DNA from 2 places in the Listeria farberi genome. Region 1 is predicted to be linked to the other one. Evidence: a T-box and tRNA genes for the amino acid it is inferred to sense, from the RefSeq annotation. Region 1 holds a T-box; the other holds one or more tRNA genes.
The links. The T-box of region 1 lies ahead of glyQ (glycine--tRNA ligase subunit alpha). A T-box ahead of a tRNA ligase gene usually reads a tRNA of that ligase, here a tRNA-Gly.
Positions count from the first base shown of each region.

Region 2: it has a tRNA-Gly gene. The T-box ahead of glyQ (glycine--tRNA ligase subunit alpha) is inferred to sense a tRNA for this amino acid. The anticodon was not compared.

Region 1 is NZ_JAARZL010000001.1:1,238,318-1,241,736, reverse strand. Features, by position in the region: gene HCB38_RS06195 (DUF4352 domain-containing protein) at 1-490, opposite strand, end outside; gene recO (DNA repair protein RecO) at 627-1,394, shown strand; T-box leader at 1,435-1,608, shown strand; gene glyQ (glycine--tRNA ligase subunit alpha) at 1,676-2,566, shown strand; gene glyS (glycine--tRNA ligase subunit beta) at 2,559-3,419, shown strand, end outside.
Region 2 is NZ_JAARZL010000001.1:741,366-744,784, reverse strand. Features, by position in the region: gene trmL (tRNA (uridine(34)/cytosine(34)/5-carboxymethylaminomethyluridine(34)-2'-O)-methyltransferase TrmL) at 1-495, opposite strand, end outside; gene queG (tRNA epoxyqueuosine(34) reductase QueG) at 516-1,655, opposite strand; tRNA gene HCB38_RS03620 (tRNA-Gly) at 1,756-1,826, opposite strand; gene HCB38_RS03615 (hypothetical protein) at 2,046-2,219, shown strand; gene gltA (glycosyltransferase GltA) at 2,203-3,150, shown strand; gene HCB38_RS03605 (TVP38/TMEM64 family protein) at 3,277-3,419, shown strand, end outside.

The DNA of each region.
Region 1 (3,419 bases):
GTTGGCCATAGTCTTCCGCTGCATCATCGTAAAGAGAGATGTTCTCCGAATAAAATGGTGTAGGATCTACCCCTGTGTTTTCATATTTTACTTTTACTTGATAAACATCGTAACCATCTTTCTTTTGAGACACTTCAGGTTTATAAACAGTTATAGTACTATCATTTTCTAAAACAACGGACTCGCCATAATCTACATCCGTATAATCATTATAAAAATCTTCATCGTAGTTTTCTGCATAGTCATTAGAATAAACATCTGTTCCACTATTACTATAAAAAGAAAATGGGTTATTAAAGCCTTGAAGTAAGCTAACAGTTGTTACGTTTAACCCTGCTAACAATACGTAAAATCCAATCCCAAATGATAATCCAGTAACAATAATACCAGCCCATCTTTCTTTTCTAACAATTAGCAAAATAATTCCTACAACTACACCTATGAATGTGAGTATAAATAAGCTGATTAACAATATAAGTAACATACCCATAGAATTAAAAATCCTTTCTTTCCTGCCTTTTTCTCTATTTTACAATAGCAAGTCGTGGAAAGATAGCAAAAAATATAAAAAGACATAATCCATTAGAAAATGTTATAATAAAAAGAATCAAAAAGGAGGGTGCCACATGGAGAAATGCGAAGGAATCGTGATACGGCAGACGAGTTATCGTGAATCAGATAAAATAGTCCGCATGTATACGCGAGAATTTGGAAAAATTGGTGTGGTTGCTCGGGGTGCAAAGAAAACCAAAAGTAGATTAGCAGCTGTTACACAATTATTTACAAATGGTTACTTCACTTTTTTTGGAGGGAATGGGCTTGGGACACTTCAACAAGGAGAAGTTATCGAAAATTTTTCTTCCATCCAACAAGACATTTTTATGACGGCTTATGCCACATATGTATGTGAGTTATTGGATAAGGCAACAGAAGAACGTCAACCCAATCCATATCTATATGAGCTAACTTTTCAAGTTTTACGTGATATTGATGAAGGATATGATCCACAAATTCTAACACAAATTTACGAAATGAAAATGCTACCTGTTTTAGGACTTTACCCAATGATGGATAAATGTGCTATTTGCGGAGAGACAACAGGACATTTTGATTTTTCAACAAGGAGCAACGGAATTATTTGCCATCGCTGCTTTGATAAAGACCATTACCGGATGCATTTACCGGAAAACGTAGTAAAACTTTTGCGGCTATTTTTTATATTCCAATTAGATCGATTAGGCAATATTGATGTAAAACAAGAAACAAAAGAATGGTTACAAAAAGCTATTGACACTTACTACGATGAATATTCTGGATTATATTTAAAAAGTAGGAAATTTTTGCGCGATATGGATAAATGGGAAAATATGTTAAAAAAAGATAGTGACGATTGACTTTTTTACAAAAATACAGTATCTTGTAATATATCAACTAATAGGTACATTGAAGGAAAATAGTAACAAAAAGCTCTATTTTTAGCGAGTTCGGGTGTGGTGAGAGCCGGATATCTAACTTTTTGTGAAGGCGTTCTGGAGTACAGCGAAATCAAGGTGGGAATTATTTCAATTCCAAATAGGGTGGAACCGCGAGCTAACTCTCGTCCCTATATGCTTTAAATCAGCATATAGGGACGAGAGTTTTTATATTGGCTGAATTATCTTTGGAGGTGGAAGCAATGAATTTACAAACAATGATTAGAACATTACAAGATTATTGGTCCGAACAAGGTTGTATTATGTTGCAATCGTATGATGTGGAAAAAGGTGCTGGCACAATGAGCCCTTATACTTTCTTAAAAGCAATTGGTCCAGAACCATGGAAAGCAGGTTACGTAGAGCCGTCGCGTCGTCCAGCAGATGGTCGTTACGGAGAAAATCCAAACAGATTATTCCAACATCACCAATTTCAAGTAGTGATGAAGCCTTCTCCTGACAATATTCAAGAGCTTTACTTAGGTTCTTTAGAAAAATTAGGTATCAATCCATTAGAACATGATATCCGTTTTGTAGAAGATAATTGGGAAAATCCTTCTTTAGGATGCGCAGGCCTTGGATGGGAAGTGTGGTTAGATGGAATGGAAATTACTCAATTCACTTATTTCCAACAAGTAGGTGGTTTGGAATGCTTCCCAGTTACATCCGAAATTACTTATGGTGTGGAACGTTTAGCAAGTTATATTCAAGATAAAGAAAATGTATTTGATTTAGAATGGACAGAAGGCATTAGTTACCGTGATATTTTCTTTCAAGCAGAATACGAAAACTCCACTTACGCCTTTGAAACTTCTAATACAGATATGTTGTTAACTCTTTTTGACACATATGAAAGAGAAGCAGCTCGTCAAATGCAGGAAGGATTAGTTTTCCCAGCGTATGACTATGTATTAAAATGTTCGCATACCTTTAACCTTCTAGATGCTCGTGGGGTAGTTTCGGTTACCGAACGTGCGCAGTATATTGGTCGAATTAGAAATCTAGCCAGACGAATCGCCAAAACTTTTTATGAATCACGAGAAAAACTTGGCTTCCCATTAGTCAAAGAAGAGGGAGGAAAACGTCATGAGTAAAGACTTTTTATTAGAAATTGGTTTAGAAGAAATGCCAGCACAATATGTGACTAGCTCTGTTTTACAATTGGAAAAACGTGTAACGGACTGGCTAATGGAAAATAAAATCGAATTTGGCGAAATTAAAACCTATTCGACACCAAGACGCTTAACTGTTCTTGTTGAAAAAATGGCAGAAGAACAAGCAAACCGTGTAGAAGAAGCAAAAGGTCCGGCGAAAAAAATTGCATTAGACGAAGATGGCAACTGGTCAAAAGCTGCACTAGGTTTTGCAAAAAGCCAAAAAGTAGACCCAGCTGATCTTACTTTCCGAGATATTAAAGGCGTTGAATATATCTATATTAAAAAAGAAGTAATCGGTGAAAAAACAAGCAACTTACTACCAAGCTTAGAAAAAGTAGTAACTAGCATGACTTTCCCTGTAAGTATGCACTGGGGCAGTAATGATTTACGATACATTCGCCCGATTAAATGGTTGATTGCTATGTTCGGTGAAGAAATCATTCCTTTTGAGATTACTGGAGTTGAAACGAGCAACACATCTCGTGGTCACCGTTTCTTAGGAAAGACAGCTACAATTAAAAAACCTAGTGACTATCCAAATGCATTACTAGAACAATTTGTAGTCGTTAATGCTAAAGAACGTAAACAAGCCATCGTCGAACAATTACGCGAAATAGAATCTATGGAAAATTGGCAAATTAAAGAGGACGATGACTTGTTAGAGGAAGTAACCAACCTCGTCGAATACCCAACGGTTTTATCTGGTAATTTTGAAAAAGAATATTTAGAGCTACCGGAAGAAGTGTTAATCACCACAATGAAAGAACATCAACGTTATTTCCCTGTATTT
Region 2 (3,419 bases), 500 kb from region 1:
TTTTCGGTCGTAATTCGGTTCTTGTAAAAGCGCGCCAAAACTCTGTTGCCGTAACGCTTCATATGCTAAAACTGCTGCGGTGTTAGATAAATTTAAAGAACGAATATGATCTGTCATTGGAATGCGTAAACAATTTTCTTCATTTGCTTGTAAAAGTTCATCAGGCAAACCAGTAGTTTCTTTTCCAAAAACGAAGAAATAATTTTTATTCGAATCACTATAATCGACGTCACTATAAACATGCCGCCCAAATTTAGTTATATAGTAGAATTCTCCACCGGCATTTTTTTCGAAAAACTCATCTAGAGAATCGTAATAGGAAAGTTTCACATTATCCCAGTAGTCAAGTCCGGCGCGTTTTAACATTTTATCATCTGTGGAGAAACCAAGTGGACGAATTAAATGTAAATAAGTGTCTGTTCCAGCACAAGTTCTTGAGATATTTCCTGTGTTTGCAGGGATTTCTGGTTGATATAGTACGATATGGTTTGGCATTTCTTTTCACCTTGTTTCTATTAATTTGGTATTGCTGTTAATTCTTGGAGTACTTGTTTATCCTGTTCGTTTTGGAGCGCTTTTTGGACAGCTTCTTCCGCTTGTTCTCCGCCAATTTTACGTAAGGCCCATCCAGCGGTTCCGCGAATGACTGGTCTCGGATCATTTTCCAAGCAATCAATTAATTCTGGTACTGCAGTTTTATCTTTATAACGAGCTAAAATAATTATCGCATTTCGTTGGATTGGCTTTTTTCCACGCCATGAACCAGCCATATCACCAAACTGCTCTTTGAAAGCGCGATTTGAAATATGTAGCAGTGGCTTTAACTCGGGACGAACAAGCTCCGGATCCGGCTCCATTTCCTCATGAAAATGAAAATCATGCCCTCGATTATATGGACAAACTACCTGACAAGTATCACAGCCATACAAACGATTATGCAATACTTCGCGATATTTTTCATCTAGAAAGTCCTTTGTTTGGGTAAGATAGCTTAAACAGATTTTCGGATTCATTTTTCCTTCACCTAACAAGGAACCTGTTGGACAAGCTTTGATACATTGATTGCAGCTGCCACACAAGTCGCTAGCAGGCGTATCTGGTTCAAAAGGGATATTGGTTATCATTTCCCCTAAATAAACCCAAGAGCCGTATTCTGGCGTAATAAGCAGCGTGTTTTTCCCGCGCCAACCAATGCCAGCTCGTTCTGCCACAGCCACATCAGATAATTCACCGGTATCTACCATAGATTTCATCCGTACATTAGGTAAACGTTCACTTAAAAAGTGTTCCAGTAAAGCTAATTTTTCTCGTAAAACAGTATGATAATCGATGCCCCACGAAGCTCTAGCAAATACGCCGCGTCTTGCTTCTTTTTTACTGATAGGAGCTTCTGTTAATTTAGATGGATAAGCAAGTGCGATAGCGATAATCGACTGAGGTGCTTTGAAAATAAGCTCCGGATATACACGCTCATCAATAACCGGATGCTCAAACCCTGTAAAAAGATTTAACGCTTCAGCTTCTAATAACCGTTCCTTTAAAAATAAAAAAGGGTCCGCTGTCGTAAAACCAATTTTTTGAATTCCAATTTCATGTGCATAAGCAATTAGCTCTTCTTTTAGCGCTGCGTAATTTGATTCTGGCTTCACTATCATCATTCCCCCTTTCCTTATTTTCAGGCAATAAAATAAACGCAATGCTTCGCTTAAAAAGGTCGAAACACTGCGTTGATAACAGGATTTATAAAAAATATAAAGCGGGTGATGGGAATCGAACCCACGACAACAGCTTGGAAGGCTGTAGTTTTACCACTAAACTACACCCGCACAGTAAGTAGTTCTTAGTGTTTTAACAACTTTTATATAATACCATTCTATGTTAGTTTTGACAAGACTTTTTCTGGAATTTCTTTGTAAAAAATAAAATTCCACTGTATTTATGATTTTTCAAGTCTTTTTACTTACTTATATACTACGCAGTAAATATTGATTCTCATCCTTAAGTAGTAAAGCTTCTGAACCAAATGTGGTAAAATGGATGAAGGAATGGTAAAGAAATCGTTGACTTTAAGTAGTATTGTTCCGCTTCTTTCGAACGACAATGCTACTTCTAGTGCATCACAAACTATAGAAGTAAGAGCAACAGGGATAAATGGTACTAGTGGCGGGACACTTTATCAACTTAATGAAGGATGTGTGAAGTATGGAAAAAAATATTGAATACTCCTGTATAGTCCCTGTTTTTAACGAAGAAGAAGTTCTACTAAAAACTTACGGGAGACTTACAGAAGTCATGCAAACCCTTGACGGTCCCTACGAAATTATTTTTGTTAATGATGGTAGTCGAGATTTAACGAAGAGTATGTTGCAAAAATTAAGTGCAGAAGATAGTTGTGTAAGAGCTATCCATTTTTCCAGGAATTTCGGGCATCAAATTGCTATTACTGCTGGAGCCAATTATGCGCATGGTAAAGCAGTTATTGTTATAGACGCAGATTTACAAGATCCCCCTGAGTTAATTATTGAAATGGTAGCAAAGTGGAAAGAAGGCTACCAAGTTGTATACGCTCAACGTCTGAAACGAAAAGGTGAAACTTTCTTTAAAAAACAAAGTGCTTCTCTCTTTTACCGTATTTTAACTAAATTAACAGATATTAATATTCCGGTTGATACTGGTGACTTCCGACTCATGGATGCGCAAGTTTGTCGGGAGCTAGCTGGATTACATGAAAAAAATCCTTTTGTTCGCGGACAAGTTAGTTGGCTTGGTTTTAAACAAACAGCCCTGCATTATGAACGTGATGAACGCGCGGCTGGAGAAACAAAATATCCACTCAAAAAAATGATTAAATTATCTATAGACGGAATTACATCCTTTTCTTATCGTCCATTAAAACTGGCAAGCTATCTTGGCGTTTTAACAGCTTTCATTGGTTTTATTTACTTAATTATTGTGCTTTTCCAAAGGTTCTTTACTGATACAACATTAACTGGTTGGACTTCTATTATTATTTTACAACTCGTTTTTGGGGGAACAATTCTCTTCATTCTCGGCTTAATTGGTGAATATATTGGTCGAATTTATGATGAAGTAAAAGACCGCCCGCTTTATATTGTTGAAGAAGAAAATGGTTTTTCTGATCAAAAATAATAGATAGTTAAAATCCTGGTTGATTTACTAGGATTTTTAACTATATTCAAGCTGTTTTATTAGCGCTTTATCATTTTTATGTGAGAAAATAAAAGTATGTTTTTAAAGACTACTGGAGGCTTGCTTATGACATTTTGGCAGGATATGATGAATTTCTTTTCTTATGATAATTTAATGTACTGGCTAAGTGAGTATCGGAATTTAGGTCCACTTTTAGCTTTTTTCTTACCTTTTATTGAAGCGTTTTTACCTTTTTTACCATTTATTGT